One region of the Mesorhizobium sp. WSM4823 genome, then DNA from elsewhere that is predicted to be linked to it. Evidence: predicted binding sites of a transcription regulator. Region 1 holds the regulator's gene; each other region holds the start of a gene.
The links. Region 1 encodes PhoB, which activates phosphate uptake and scavenging genes when phosphate is short. Its sites were predicted from a motif close to TGTCATNNANCTGTCAT; they were not measured.
Positions count from the first base shown of each region.

Region 2: a site for PhoB is predicted at 1,230-1,246, ahead of pstS (phosphate ABC transporter substrate-binding protein PstS). Genes of this name have one in related genera too.
Region 3: a site for PhoB is predicted at 2,213-2,229, ahead of phnC (phosphonate ABC transporter ATP-binding protein). Genes of this name have one in related genera too.
Region 4: a site for PhoB is predicted at 1,699-1,715, ahead of AC0L26_RS06500 (esterase-like activity of phytase family protein). Genes of this name have one in related genera too.

Region 1 covers NZ_JBVVQL010000003.1:198,572-202,498, forward strand. Annotated here, with positions in the region: gene AC0L26_RS09610 (ROK family protein) at 1-832, shown strand, start outside; gene phoB (phosphate regulon transcriptional regulator PhoB) at 1,123-1,812, opposite strand; gene phoU (phosphate signaling complex protein PhoU) at 1,829-2,533, opposite strand; gene pstB (phosphate ABC transporter ATP-binding protein PstB) at 2,571-3,386, opposite strand; gene pstA (phosphate ABC transporter permease PstA) at 3,400-3,927, opposite strand, start outside.
Region 2 covers NZ_JBVVQL010000017.1:45,845-49,771, reverse strand. Annotated here, with positions in the region: gene AC0L26_RS28385 (DMT family transporter) at 1-168, shown strand, start outside; gene AC0L26_RS28380 (2OG-Fe(II) oxygenase) at 281-1,024, shown strand; gene pstS (phosphate ABC transporter substrate-binding protein PstS) at 1,371-2,462, shown strand; gene AC0L26_RS28370 (Na/Pi cotransporter family protein) at 2,547-3,927, shown strand, end outside.
Region 3 covers NZ_JBVVQL010000010.1:62,767-66,693, reverse strand. Annotated here, with positions in the region: gene phnL (phosphonate C-P lyase system protein PhnL) at 29-736, shown strand; gene AC0L26_RS22625 (DapH/DapD/GlmU-related protein) at 733-1,347, shown strand; gene AC0L26_RS22620 (DUF1868 domain-containing protein) at 1,422-2,132, shown strand; gene phnC (phosphonate ABC transporter ATP-binding protein) at 2,298-3,155, shown strand; gene phnD (phosphonate ABC transporter substrate-binding protein) at 3,299-3,927, shown strand, end outside.
Region 4 covers NZ_JBVVQL010000002.1:326,869-330,795, reverse strand. Annotated here, with positions in the region: gene AC0L26_RS06500 (esterase-like activity of phytase family protein) at 1-1,638, opposite strand, end outside; gene AC0L26_RS06495 (glycoside hydrolase family 25 protein) at 1,832-2,851, opposite strand; gene AC0L26_RS06490 (hypothetical protein) at 3,027-3,242, opposite strand; gene AC0L26_RS06485 (GFA family protein) at 3,382-3,780, opposite strand.

The DNA.
Region 1 (3,927 bases):
TCCCGGCCTCGACGTCCAAAGCGTCGCCCGCATCGCACTGGCGATCCAGGGTATTACCGATTCCCATGCGCGCGCCATGTTGTGGTCGCCGATCACGCCGCAAACGAACATCGCTTTCGCCGACATTCTTGAACGCGAATTCGGCATCCCGGCCATCATGGAAAACGACTGCAACATGATGGCCGTGGCGCTGCGCTGGCGCGACCCGGATCGCTACCGCAACGATTTCATCGCCATCCTGCTCTCACACGGCATCGGTATGGGGTTGGTGTTGAAAGGCGAATTGTTCACCGGCACCCATTCCTCAGGCGGCGAATTCGGCCACATGATCCATCGGCCGGGCGGCGCGCTTTGCCGCTGCGGACGGCGCGGCTGCGTCGAAGCCTATGCCGGGAACTACGCCATCTGGCGCAATGCAAGGCAATTGAGCGAGAATGCCGAACCGGTCGCCGATGTCAGCGATGCCGACATGCGGGCATTGGCGGCACGGGCGCGCGAGGCGGACGGACCGGAGCGCGAAGCCTACCGCAAGGCCGGCGAAGCGCTCGGCTTCGGGCTAGGCAGCCTGTTCGCGTTGATAGATCCAGCGCCGGTCGCCATGGTCGGCGCCAGCGCTGCCGCCTTCGACCTGATCGAGCCGGCCCTGCGCGAAGCCATCGCCCAGACCGCCGGCGGCCAGCATTCGGGTTCCATTTCCTTCGACACCGAGCCGAACGAATTGCCGCTGATCCGCGAAGGCTGCGCCATGCAGGCGCTGAATTTCGTCGACCAGGAGATTTTCGCGCCGGGCGCGCAAGGAAAGTCCGGCACGAGCAGGAAGGACGTGGCCTGAGTTGACCCGAAAGAGCGCGCGAATTCCTAACTTCGTCATCCCTGGGCGAAGCAGGAGCGAAGCTCCGTCGCGGAGACCCTGGGATCCATGCCGTAACCTTAGCCGAGGAGTGCAGCGGAGCAGAATTCTGGATCGCAGCAGCGCACTTAAGTCGCCGCATGGATCCTGGGGTCTGCGCCGCGTCGCTTCGCTCCTTGCTCCGCCCCAGGATGACGAGTGAGGAGCGTTTCGGCTAATCGCAGAGCATGCGATCCGCACGCCCGACCTGTCAGAACTTACGCGCCGAGGAACTAATCTTCCCTGATCGCATAGCCCGCGCCGCGGATGGTGCGGATGACATCGGGCATGCGACCATTGTTGACCGCCTTGCGCAACCGCCCGACATGGACGTCCACCGTGCGTTCATCGATGTAAATCGTCTCGCCCCAGACATTGTCGAGCAACTGGCTGCGCGAGAAGACGCGACCGGGGTGCCGCATCATGAATTCGAGCAGCCGGAATTCGGTCGGCCCGAGCCGGATCTCGCTCTTCTTGCGGTAGACCCTGTGCGATTCGCGATCGAGCATGATGTCGCCGACCTTCAGCACGCTGGACAGCACTTCCGGCTTGGCGCGGCGCAGCAGCGCCTTGACCCGGGCCATGAATTCCGGTGTCGAGAACGGCTTGACCAGATAGTCGTCGGCCCCGGTCGAGAGGCCGCGCACCCGGTCGCTCTCCTCGCCGCGCGCGGTCAGCATGATGATCGGCAACCGCTCGGTTTCGGGACGCACCCGAAGACGCCGGCAAAGCTCGATGCCGGAAACTGCCGGCACCATCCAGTCGAGCACCAGAAGATCGGGCACGTTTTCCTGCAGCCGGATTTCGGCCTCGTCGCCGCGTGTCACCACCTCGACCTGATAGCCTTCGGATTCCAGATTGTAGCGGAGGAGGACGCCCAGCGGCTCTTCATCCTCCACCACCATGATGCGCGGCGCGATCATCGATCGGTCACCCCCGTCATGTCGCCGGCGCCGTCGTCGTTTCGTCGAGCTTCGGGCGATCCGCCGGCAATTGCTGTCCGGTCACGACATAGTAGGCGTTTTCGGCGATGTTGGTTACATGATCGCCAATACGCTCGAGATTCTTGGCGCAGAACAGAAGATGCGTGCAGGCGGTGATGTTACGAGGGTCCTCCATCATGTAGGTCAGGAGCTCCCGAAAAACCGCCGTGTATTTGACATCGACCTTCTCGTCGGCGGCGCGTAGTTCCTTCAACGCGTTGGCGTCTCGCGACACGTAGTGCTCGACCACGCCACGGAGCTGTTCGAGAACGAGATCCGCCATTGCGTCGATACCATGCGAGAGATTACGCGGCGTGGCGCTCTGTCCGACTGCGCTGACCCGCTTGGCTATGTTCTTGGCCAGGTCGCCGATGCGCTCCAGATCGCCGGCCATCCGGATTGCGCCAACCACGGCGCGCAGGTCTTGCGCCATCGGCTGCCGCTTGGCGATCAGTGTGATCGCGCTGTCGTCGAGCTCGCGCTGCCGGGCATCCATGATGGCATCGTCCGAGACGACGCGCTGCGCCATCGCATTGTCTGACGCGAGCAATGCGCGGATCGACGCAGCTACCATCGCGGCGGCAAGCTCGTCCATGTCACGGATCAGCCTGTCGATGTGTTCCAATTCCTCGTCGAAGGAGGCGACGGTATGTTCACCCATGATGCTGTCCTCGTGTTCGAATTCGCCGCCGGACCGCTCAGCCGAACCGGCCGGTGATGTAGTCCTGGGTGCGCTTGTCGTCGGGGTTGGTGAACATCTTGTCGGTCGCGCCTTCCTCGACCAGATAGCCGAGATGGAACATCGCCGTTCGCTGCGACACGCGCGCTGCCTGCTGCATCGAATGGGTGACGATGACGATCGTGTAGTTTTGACGCAGCTCGTCGATCAGCTCCTCGACGCGGGCGGTGGCGATCGGATCGAGCGCTGAGCAGGGCTCGTCCATCAGGATCACTTCCGGCGACACCGCGATGGCGCGCGCGATGCACAGGCGCTGCTGCTGTCCGCCGGAAAGGCCGGTGCCCGACTCGAGCAGGCGATCCTTGACCTCGTTGAACAGGCCGGCCTTCTTCAGGCTCGATTCGACGATGCCGTCCAACTCCGCCTTGCTCCTGGCCAGACCGTGAATGCGCGGACCGTAGGCGACGTTTTCGTAGATCGACTTCGGAAACGGGTTCGGCTTCTGGAACACCATGCCGACGCGAGCCCGCAGCTCGACGACGTCGATTTTCGGGTCGTAGACATCCTCGTTGTCGAGCGTGATCTTGCCGCTTACCCGTGCGATGTCGATCGTGTCGTTCATTCGGTTCAGGCAACGCAGAAAGGTCGACTTGCCGCAACCCGATGGGCCGATCAACGCCGTCACCTGGTTCTCGCGGACATCGAGATCCACGTCGAACAGAGCGCGCTTCTCGCCATAATGAACAGAGACCTTTTCGCCCTTCATCTTGATCGAAGGTTCGTTGGTTCCGCTATTCAGTTTCTGTTCGACGCTGGCTTCCGTCATGATGTTCATATCCTCTAACTCCTTACCAGCGCCGCTCGAAGCGCCTGCGCAGTATCACCGCTATGGCATTCATGATGACCAAAAACACCAGCAAAATCAAAATCGCCGCCGAAGTCTTCTGCTGGAATCCAGCTTCCGGGAAATCGGCCCACATGAATATCTGCACCGGCAGGATCGTCGCGGGATCGGTGAAGCCGCCGGGAATGTCGACAATGAAGGCGACCATGCCGATCATCAGCAACGGCGCGGTTTCGCCCAGCGCATGCGCCATGCCGAGGATGGTGCCGGTCATGATGCCCGGCATCGCCAGCGGCAGGACGTGATGGAATACGGTCTGGACCTTGGACGCTCCGATGCCAAGAGCTGCCTCGCGGATCGACGGTGGCACCGCGCGCAGCGAAGCGCGTGAGGCGATAATGATGATCGGCAGGGTCATCAATGCCAGCACCATGCCGCCGACCACCGGGGCCGAGCGCGGCAGGCCGAAGAAATTCAGGAATACGGCAAGTCCAAGCAGGCCGAAGACGATCGAGGGCACCGCCGCCAGATT
Region 2 (3,927 bases), on a different contig from region 1:
GCCGAAAGCGTGTTCGGCGCCTTGGGCGCGGCACTTTTCCTGGGCGAGCGGACATCGTTCGTCGGCATGCTTGGGGCGACGATCATGCTCGGCGCCGCCCTTTACCTCGCCACTTCGGGGGACGGAGCGATCAGGCCGGCGCCCGAAAACGGCGCCACCGGTGCTTGAGATTGTGAGACGCAACACCCCCACTATGCGCGGCCCGTTGGCAGGAAACGGGTGGTTTGCTCGCGCTGTTTCACCCATCTGATGTCAGGACGAAGCCACAGGAGGCAAAGCCATGACCATTCATTCGATAGGTTCGAAGGCAGCGGTCCGATCGGCAGAGACGCGCGTCGCTGGATATGATTGGCAGGCATTGGCCGCGGAGATGAGCGGCTATGGCTGCGCGGTCATTGAAAAGCTGCTGACACCGGAAGAGTGCCGGGAGATCGCCGGGTTTTATCCTGACGAAAGCCACTTTCGCAGCCATGTCCATATGGCGCGGCACGGCTTCGGCAAGGGCGAATACCGCTATTTCCGCTATCCCTTGCCCGAGCTGATCGGCGGCCTGCGCACCGCGCTCTATCCGCGCCTTGCCGCGGTCGCCAACGACTGGAACGAGCGCATGGGCATCGCCCAGCGCTACCCGGACAAACACGCCGCATTCCTCGAGCAATGCCACGAGCAGGGCCAGACGCGGCCGACGCCGCTGCTGCTGCAATATGGTCCCGGCGACTTCAACTGCCTGCATCAGGATCTCTACGGCGATCTTGCCTTCCCGCTGCAGGTGGCGATCCTGCTGTCCGAACCTGGCAAGGATTTCACCGGCGGCGAGTTCGTGCTGACCGAACAGCGCCCGCGCATGCAGAGCCGCGCCGAGGTGGTGCCGCTGCGCCAGGGCGACGCGGTTGCCTTCGCGGTCCACAATCGTCCGGTGCAAGGCAGCAAGGGCAGTTACCGGGTCAATCTCAGGCACGGCGTCAGCCGGCTTCGCTCCGGCACGCGCCACACCGTCGGCATCATCTTTCACGACGCGAAGTAAGCTTCGGATGGGCTGGGGGTAGAGGCGACGCGCAGCTCAGGCCGCAAATATTATCCGTTCGTCGGCGGTGAGATGGCGTGCCTTGCCCGTGGCAAGTCGCCGAGCGGCAAACGGCCGATCGCGCACGGGCTTGCCGAATAATTCTTCAGGCAGTCGCGGCGATCGCGGAAAATCCGAATAAAAAAGATTTGCCCCACAAGATCTCTGTCATCCAATCGTTAACCAAGGTTCATACGATGGGCGATGTTGTTTCTCGACCGGCGTTCGTTCGCTGGGCGGACGACTGTTGATATCTGCCAAGACTGAAAATTAGCTATTTGTTTGCGCAGTATAGTCGGGGGTCGCCATGATTTTTCCACTAAGCTTTGCGTCACTTCGGCGCAAATGGGCGAAAATAACCGGAAGTGGCGCCATCACGCTGGCTGTTGCCTTGATGGTCGGGGCTGCTGCACAGGCTGAGCCTATTCGCGGCGCCGGATCGACGCTGGCCGCCCCGATCATCGGCAAATGGGCAGCCGCCTACGAGAGCGCCCGCGCCGATGGCGGCGACTATGTTTCGCCCGATTGGAAGGTCGACTATGAAATCGTCGGCTCGCTCGCCGGCGTCCTGCGTCTCGATCAGCCGGACATGGACTTTGCGGCGACGGATGCACCGATCAACGCTGCCGAGCTCAGGAAAACCGGCCGCCAGCAGTTTCCGATCGTGATGGGCGCCATCGCCGTCGTCGTCAATCTCGACGGTATTGGCCCGGGAAGCCTTCGCCTGACGGGGCCGCTTCTGGCCGACATCTATCTCGGCAAGATCCAGTCATGGTCCGATCCCGCGATCAAGGCGGCGAATCCGGATCTGACGCTGCCCGATCTCAGAATCAGCGTGCTTCATCGCAAGGATGGTTCCGGCTCGACCTTTGTCTTCACGGAGTATCTGTCGGCGGTCAGCGAGGAGTGGAAGGCCAAATACGGCGCCGATACGCTGATCTCGTGGCCGCTCGGCGCCGACGCGGAAGGCACTCAAAACCTCATTCGAGCCGTGCACGACACGAAGGGCGCGATCGCCTATGCCGAATCCGGCCAGGCCCAGCGCGCAAGCCTTTCCTACGCATTGATCGAGAACAAATCCGGCAAATTCGTCAAGCCGGAGCCAGACGGCGTTCAGGCTGCGGCGACATCCGTCGACTGGGCGAAAACGACCGATTTCTTCGCCTCGCTGACCGATCGGGACGGAGACGCCGCCTATCCGATCAGCACGGCGGTGTTCGCGGTCGTTCAGGTCTCTGGCCGTTCGGAACATCGCTATCGCCGGGTGCACGACCTTTTCCGGCTCGCCTTCGCGCAAGGCGCCGGCGACGCCACCGCGCTCGGCTATGTGCCGCTGCCGAAGGCGCTCGTCGACCAGGTCGAACAATACTGGGCAAGGCAAGTGCCCGTCGGAAACTGAGCGGAAGAGCTAGGCTGCCTCGCGCAGCATCTGAACTTAACGTCATATCGCGCCGTGGTAACGGCTTGTTGGGGACTGCGTCACATGGACATAGATATCTTCAAGGACATCCTCGTGCCGGTGATCGGCGGGTTGGGCATCTTCATGCTCGGCCTGGACTTCATGGCGAACGGCATCCAGGCGCTTTCGGTCAACCGGATGCGCGCCTTTCTCGCCAAGGCCGCCGGAACGCCGATCAAGGGCGTGCTGGCAGGAACACTGATCACCGGCGTCATCCAGTCGTCGACGGCGATGAGCGTCATGGTCGTCGGCCTGGTCAACGCCGGCGTCATCGCGCTTCGACCGGCGATCAGCGTGATCATGGGCGCCAATATCGGCACCACGCTCGGCAACGGGCTGATCGCCCTGCCGCTCGGTCCGCTCGGATTGATCCTGGCCGGGGTGTTCTCGCTGATCTACTGCTTCGCCAAAAGTGAAAAGGTCAAGAACATAGCGCTCGCCGGCATGGGCTTCGCGCTCATCTTCTACGGCCTCAACCTGATGACCGGCGGCCTGCGTCCACTTCGCAATCTGCCCGAAGTCATGGCCCTGCTGCAGAGCCTCACGGCCGACTCCTATCTCAACCTTCTCAAATGCGTGTTCATCGCCGCCGGCGTGACCGCCATGATCCATTCGTCCTCGGCGACGATCGGCATTGTGATGGGCCTTGGGGCCGCCGGCATTCTCGACTGGACCACGGCCGTCGCCTTCTCGCTCGGCGCGGATCTCGGCACCACGATCACCTCGTGGATGGCTTCGCTCAATCTTTCGAAAAATGCCAAGCGGACCGCATACGCGCACATCTCGTTCAACATCATCGGCGTGTGCATCACCATCCCGCTGTTCTTCGTCTCGATGCAGGTCCTGGAATGGGCCATGCAGTTCTTCGGCGGCGATCCCGCCATTCCGGTGATCGTCGACGGCAAGGAGACCTTTCCCCTGGTGCCGGTCGCAGTTGGCCTTTACTCGACCTTCTTCAACATCTTCAATACATTGTTGCTGTTCCCGTTCATCGGTGTGTTCGAGCGGGTTCTGTCGCGTGTCGGCCACACGGATGCCGAGGACACGGAGGATTTCTCGACGCCGAAATTCCTCGACCGCAAGCTGGCCGGCGATTTTGCCAAGGCCGTTCCCGCCGTTCAGCAGGAGACGGCCCGTCACCTCGAGGCCGGCGCAATGTTCCTCGACATCGCACGCTCGGCCAAGAAGGCGCCGTCGGATCCGGGCGAGCACTATCTCGCAACCGACATTCTCAGCCGCGATATCCGCGCCTACACCGCCGAGCTGATGAAAGAGGATCTGCCTTACGACCAGCTCGACCTGATCGCCAGCCTGATCGAGGAGGCGGACTTCACGGCTGCCCTGACGGAATCGATGCATCAGGTGGCACGCCGCGTCAGGCGTGAGAAGTTCAGCAGCCCGGCGC
Region 3 (3,927 bases), on a different contig from region 1:
CAACGAACGACGATTGGAGAACCTTCTGATGGCAACCCCGCTCGTCGTCTCCGACGTCGCCAAGAGCTTCACCATGCATCTGCGCGACGGCATCAAACTGCCTGTCGTCGCCGGCGTATCGTTCTCGATCAGGAGCGGCGAATGCGCAGTGCTCGGAGGCCCGTCCGGCGCCGGCAAGAGCTCGATCCTGAAGATGCTCTACGGCAACTATGCCGTCGACGAAGGCCAGATCATCGTCCAGCACGAAGACGGGCTCATCGATCTCGCGACGGCCAGCCCGCGCACCGTGCTTGCCGTGCGCCGGATCACGATCGGCTATGTCAGCCAGTTCCTGCGCACCGTACCGCGCGTCTCTGCCCTCGATGTCGTCGCCGAACCGCTGGTCGAGCGCGGCGCGGACCGTGAGGTTGCGCGCAACAAGGCGCGCGCCTTGCTGGCGCAGCTCAACTTGCCGGAAAAACTCTGGATGCTGCCGCCGGCGACGTTTTCCGGCGGCGAACAGCAGCGCGTCAACATCGCGCGCGGCTTCATCACCGAGCACCCGATCCTGCTGCTCGACGAGCCGACCGCCTCGCTCGATGCCAGAAACCGCGATGTGGTGATTGCGCTGATCGCGGCCAAGAAGGCAGCCGGCGTCGCCCTGCTTGGGATTTTCCACGACCATGACGTGCGCGAGGCGGTCGCCGATCGCGTCATCGATGTGACCGCTTTTGCCGCCGGGAAAATCGCCGCATGACAAGAAAGCTGTCGGAAACGCCGCTCGTCCACGACACGGCGGAAGTCGAGAACTCGACGCTTGGCCGCTGGACCGAGATCGCCGACCGCTGCCGGGTTTCGGAGAGCACAATTGGCGACTATTCCTACATGATGCAGGACTGCGGTGTCTGGTGCGCGACGGTCGGCAAATTCGCCAACATCGCCGCCAGCGTCCGCATCAATGCCACCAATCACCCGACCTGGCGGCCGACGCTGCACCATTTCACTTATCGCGCGTCGGACTATTGGGACGACGCCGAACACGAGAGCGAATTCTTCGCTCAGCGTCGCGCCAAGCGCGTCACCATCGGCCACGACACCTGGCTTGGCCACGGCTCGACCATCCTGCCCGGCGTCACCGTCGGCGATGGCGCGGCGGTCGGCGCCGGCGCCGTGGTATCGAAGGACGTCGCGCCCTACACCATTGTCGGCGGCGTGCCGGCGAAACCGATCCGCGAACGCTTCGACCGCCGCACCGCGGAACGCTATCAGGCACTCGCCTGGTGGGATTGGGACCATGTCCGCCTGCGCGCCGCACTTGATGATTTTCGCGCGCTTTCGGCGGAAGCGTTTCTGGAAAAATACGGCTGACGCAGGGCGAGCCCGCCGTTTCACATCCCTGACACATGACTCGGACAGGACGCGGTCTTTCCCTGGAGATCGCCATGCTTCAATCCATCAAACCGTCGCTCGCCGGATTCTTCGCCAGCTCGAACCTGAACCCTCCCGCGCATCTCAGCACGCGCTACGACACGTCAGGCAATTTTCTCATCGAGCCCGGCAACACGGTCGTCTGCCATCTCGCCAGTGGCTCAGCTTCCGAAGCGGCGGTCATCGAAGTGCGGGAACGGATGCGCGCCATGCCGGATGCCGACCGGTTGGCCTTCACGCCGATCTCCAGCCTGCATATGACGCTGTTCCAGGGCATCATCGAATATCGTCGCCGTCTTCCCTACTGGCCTGAGGATGTGCCTCTCGATACCAGCATCGACGACATGACCCAGCTCTATCTTGAGCGGCTGAAAGGCATCGAGGACCATGGCGCGTTCAAAGTCAGGGTTGTCGAAATCGTGCCGACCGGCCTGACCGTTGCCGGCGCCTCCGACGAGGATGAGCGCATCATGCGCGCGTGGCGCGATGCCCTGTCGGTGCCGTTCGGATACCGGCATCCGGATCACGACAGCTACACGTTTCACATAACTTTCGCCTATCTGATCCGCCATCTCGACGACGAAAGGGCATCACAATGGCAACAGCTATTCGATGACTGCCTCTCGCTGCTCGCCCGTCAGGCTACGGTGATGGAGCTGCGGCCTCCGGCATTTTGCCGCTTCAAGGACATGAAGCATTTCGAGGAGCTGCTGGTCCTCGGTTGATCCCATGCATGCTGGCCAGGCGGCAGCGATTTGGGTGGACTCGCCTTTCTGCTCGACGCGGCTGTGGGCAGTAACAAAACTGACATCAATCCGACACCGCAGGTTCATGGCGTTGCGCTAGCGAAGGTCAACAGACCTTCACTGCGACCGGACTGGAACTAGCCTATGTCAGCAACCACAGCCACGCTGGAAATCCGCGGCGTCACCCGCCGGTTTGGCAAGAATACCGCCGTCAGCAATGTCGATATCTCGATCCCGCACGGGCAGATGGTCGGCATTATCGGCCGTTCCGGCGCCGGCAAGTCGACCCTTTTGCGCATGATCAACCGCCTCATCGATCCCAGCCAAGGGTCGATTTTCTTTGACGGCGCTGAAGTCTCCAGCCTGCGCGGCTCGCTGCTCAGGCGCTGGCAGCGTGATTGCGCCATGATCTTCCAGCAGTTCAACCTGGTGCCGCGTCTCGACGTGCTGACCAATGTGCTGCTCGGCCGGCTCAATCACCGCTCGACCCTTGTCAATCTGCTCGGTGTCTTCTCTCGCGAAGAACGTGCCGAGGCGATCGCGGCGCTCGAGCGTCTCGACATTGCCCGCACGGCGCTGCAGCCGGCCGGCACCTTGTCCGGCGGCCAGCAGCAGCGCGTTGCGATTGCCCGCGCCATGATGCAGCAGCCGAAGGTCATCCTCGCCGACGAGCCGATCGCCTCGCTCGACCCGCTCAATGCCAAGGTGGTGATGGATTCGCTGCAGGACATCAATCTGCGCGAGGGCATCACCGTCGTCACCAATCTGCACACGCTGGACACCGCGCGCACCTATTGCAACCGCATCATCGGCATGGCCGCCGGCAAGGTCGTGTTCGACGGCCCGTCCGAAGACCTCAACCGCGAGGCTGTGCGCAGGGTCTATGGCGCCGACAGCAATGGCGGCGAGATCTCCGAGGCCATCACCTCGACCAGCGTCACCATCAAGCAAAAAATCGCCGCATCCGCCGGACCGCTCGAGCCCGCATTTCCCGGCTACTAGTTCCATGATCCCGACAAGTGGATACCGGTATCCGGGAAACCATGGGCAGCAAAAGAGCGCCTGGATCGCCAGCCCGCGTCAAAGGCGCCGTCAAAATTCGAACGCTACCGGCGCGATGCCGGAACCAACAGGAGAGACCCGACATGTTTAGAAAGATGCTTTTCGGTGCTGTTTCCATCATCGCCATGGCGATGGGCGCGGTTCAGGCACAAGACCTGAAGGAATTCCGCGTCGGCATTCTCGGCGGCGAGAACGAGGCCGACCGTCTGCGCAACTACCAGTGCTTCGCCGACCACATCAAGGAAGTCCTCGGTGTCGAGAAAGTTTCGCTGTTCCCGGCCGCCGACTACGACGGCGTCATCCAGGGCCTGCTCGGCGGCACGCTTGACTATGCCGAGCTCGGCGCTTCCGCCTATGCCAAGATCTATCTCGAAAACAAGGACGCGGTTGAACCGATCCTGACGACGGTCCAGACCGACGGTTCGACCGGCTATCATTCGGTCATGGTCGCCCGTGCCGATTCCGGCATCAAGACGCTCGCCGACATGAAGGGCAAGAAACTCGGTTTCGCCGATCCCGATTCGACTTCGGGTTACCTTATCCCGGTCACTTCACTGCCCAAGGACATCGGCATGGATGTGAAGAGCTACTTCGCGTCGACCGGTTTTGGTGGCGGCCATGAACAGCTTGTCCTCGAAGTCCTGAAGGGCACCTTCGATGCCGGCACCACCTGGGCTTCCGGCGTCGGCGACTTCAAGGACGGCTACAGCTC
Region 4 (3,927 bases), on a different contig from region 1:
TTCCTGCTTGATCTCGCCCTTGTCGTCGACGCGCAGGATGGCGTGCGGGGCGAGCTTTGCTGGATCGCCTTCATTGGCCAGCCAGAAGCCGCCTTCGCCGTCGGCGACAAGACCTTCGATGTCGAGCTTCTGCGCAGGATGGCCGCCACGCGTGACGATGGTCTTGCCGGTGATCAGCGCCGGCGTCTGCGTGGCATCGATCTCGAAGATCGAGGGCGCGTTGGCGTAGAACGAGTCCGAGGCAGCGAACAGCTTGCCGGCGGCGTCGCCGGCGGCGAGCGCCGAAAGCGCACCCCAGCCGAGCGGCGTGCCGTCTGCCGTAAGCTTTGCCGTGATCATCGGGTAAGTGGCGGGACCCTCGGAGCGCTCGTAGATCATCACCTGCGAGCGGGCCAGCCCGTCCTCGACCAGGTCGGTCTCGTTGGCGGTGACCAGGAGATTGCGCGACGGGATCGCGACTAGGCCTTCCGGGCCGATGCCGGACGGCAGGAGCTGGACAAACTGAGGCTCTGCACCGGTGTCCTTGTAGACGCCGACCACGGAGCCACGCTCTGAAGCGACGAAAATCAGCCTGTCTTCGCCGAACGTGCTGGTCTCGATACCTTCCGGCTCGACGCCTTTCTTGTTGCGGGCGTCGGGATAATGACCGGCATTGGCGACCTCATACTCGAAGGACGGACCGGATTCGTAGAGAACCTCGCCCTTCTTGCTGAAGATCGTGAAGCCGCGCGAGCCGCCCTTGTAGTCGCCTTCGTTGGCGACGACGAAACGGTCATTGTCGAGCCATTTCACGGCGTCGGGTTCACGCGCGACGTTTTCCATTTTGCCATCGAAAGAGAACGCGCCGTTCTTCTTAGTGTCGATCTTGTCCAGCGTGACCGAGCCTGCGGAGAAGTGGGTGACGATCGCGCCGGTTTCGGCATTGACGATGGCGATGTGATTGTTTTCCTGCAGCGTGACCGCGATCTCGCCGGCCTCGTTGAAGGCGACGAATTCCGGCTCGGGATCGTCCCCCGCGACTTCGGCGATGCCCGCCAGGTTCACGGTCTTCATCGTCGCGCAATCGGGCTGGCCTTCGGCAAGGGTGAAAATCTTGAGGTCGCCCGCCGGCATCTGCGGTATTTCTCCGTCGTTCACCTCCTCGTCGCGCTCGTTCTCAATGCCGATGGCCAGGAACTTGCCGTCCTTGCTCAGCGCCAGCGAGTCCGGCTGGCCGCCGAGGTCGCAGGTGCTTTCGATCGCCTTGGAGGCGAGATCGATGACGGTGAGATTGCCTGAAGGCTTGGCCTTGCTCTCCGATGTGTTGACGCCGGCCAGCACCTTGCCGCCGATGACCACAACCGAGGTCGGCTCGCCATCGATCTTGACGATGCCGCCGGCCTTGGGCGACTTGGGATCGGCGATGTCGATGAAGCCGACTGCACCGAGCGGGCTGTCGGAATAGACCAGCGTCATGCCGTCTTCGCTGGCCGCGATGATTTCGGACGAAGTCGGCGAGGTCTTCTCGACGTCCGCGGGAAGGTTTCCGGCGACCGCGAAGCTCGCGACCCGGTTGAACATCACATCGGCATGGGCCGGCAGCGAAACGGAGGCAGCAAGCGCTGCCGTCAGGACGAAAAGCGCGGAATGGCGGGGCACGGGTGGCGTCTCCTGTTTGGATGGAAGCCACCTGCTTTGGAGGAGCGACATTTCAATGCGATGACGGATCCATGACAATTCCGCGACAGTCGGTCAGGGTTCCTCAATATTCACCCCAATGCCTGCAAACGGTGGTTTCTGCGGCCGCGATCAGTGCCGCAGGCGCGAGCGGCAGGATGCTCCCAGCCGGCCCCTACTCCGCCTCGGCCACCATCTGCCGCCCGCCTTCCCAGTTCCGCCAGGCTCTCTCGTCACCATGGAAGACGTTGAGGTCGATGCGGCCTCTCACGCCGTGCGACAGGCCGGAGCCGGAATACTGCCAGAACACCCATTTGCGGCCGGGATAGACCTTTGACGGGTGCTGTGCCACCGCCCGCAGCCAGAACGGATAGTCTGGGAAAGCGCCTCTGAGATTGTCGCGGTAGAAATCGGGCGCGGTGTAGATGATGGGTCGCTGGCCGTAGTGGCGTTCCAGCTTGTCCATGAAGACCTGCATCTTCTCCAGCACCTTTTGTTGCGACGGCCGCCGCTTGCAGCTGGATTCGCCATTCCACTCGACATCGATCACCGGCGGCAGCGCGCCCTCGACCCTCGGCACGTTGCGGATGAACCAGTCGGCCTGCTCGCCGGCGGTGCGGCACCAGTAGAAGAAATGATAGGCACCGCGCTTCAGGCCGGCGGCGTCGGCATTGCGCCAGTTTTTCATGAACATCGGATCAAGATGATCGCCGCCATCGGTCGCCTTGATGTAGGCGAAGTTCGCGCCCTGCGCGCGCAGCTTGTCCCAGTTCACATTGCCCTGCCAGCGCGAGACATCGACGCCGTGAACGGCGAGGTGCCTGGGCGAGGCCTTGCCGAAATTGATCGGCTTGGCGTCACGAAAACGATAGCGCTGGACCGGCTCGGCGAGGATCGGTGTCGCGCGTGCGATCCGCTTCGGCGGCGCCACCAGGGCAATCGGCTCGGCGGGTGGTTCGATGCTTTCCACAGGCTCTGGAGGGGCCATCGCCACGGCTTGGTCCATCGCCTCTTCCTCAGCGAAGGCGGGTGCGGCATCGGCCGCATCGACCGAGGCCACCGGCGCGGGCGGCCGCACAACCGAGCTGGTCGTCTCACTGGACGGCACTTGCAGCGCATCGACGCCGGACGTCGACGTGCAGCCGGCAAGGCACAGCGCTGCGATCGAGAAGATGACGACGCCTGATAACCGCATCTGGACCTGTACGCAAACACAACAGACCGATGGCAAGACAACGCCGCCGGACAAACCAGTCCAGATTACTAACGAGAAATTACCAACAAAGTTTGAATCAAATTGTTAGGAGCCTCTTCATCGAAGCGTCCGCGGGGCAGCGCCAGAGATTGCTGACCCTGTCAGGCACCTCTGCTTAGCTGCACAGCCATAGCTTGTGGCAGGTCTCGGCTACCATGTGAGCCGGCGGTACAAAGCGATCGGGGTTGACCGGCGCATCATCCTCCGCCCGGCGAACCTTTTCCTCAAGCAGCGTGCGAAGCTCGGCCGGCTGCACGCGGTCACGCTCCATCACGAGCTTGACCATCGGATCGCTCAAAAGCTCATCCAGGGTGTTGATTTTATCGTTCATCCGTCGCCTCCTCGACCGCCGACCCGCAAGCAATAGATAGGTGGCAATGATGGCTCGCCAATGACGCTTTGCCGGCTATCTCGTGTCCCCGATGAAAAAAATGGGCACGCGCCTTTGCCTCTCCCCTTCTGGGAAAAGGTTAGGCGGGCGGCGGCGCGCCTTCATATTGCGGCAGTCCATCGTCGAGCTGTACCCAGGGCTGCTTCGAGGCGGTCCACATATGCATCTGCGGCTTGAATACCGAAGGATCGTCGAGCGAGCCGGAGGTGATGCCGATGATGCCGGCGGAGTCGCGCCGGGAAAACAGCGTCGTGCCGCAGGCCGGGCAGAAGCCGCGCTTGAGATCGGGCGAGGAATTCACCAACGCCACCGGCCCTTCCGTCGTCACGTCGTCGATGCGGAACAGCACGCGGGCGTTGAAGGCCGCGCCCAGCGCCTTCTGGCAAAGCCGGCAATGGCAGACGCGCTCGTTGATTGGCGCGGTATCAGTACGGTAGCGCACCGCGCCGCACAGGCAGCCACCCTGATACCTAGCCATATTTGCGTCCCTTTTCCTAGGATTGGCGCCAAGGTAGCTGCCGGCACAGGAGCGTCAATTGAAATGCTTTGATGGCGCTATCTGTTGGCGTGATGCTGCCGGCGGAACTTGCGGTGCGATGAGGCGCGACGCGTAACCAGCGTTGCC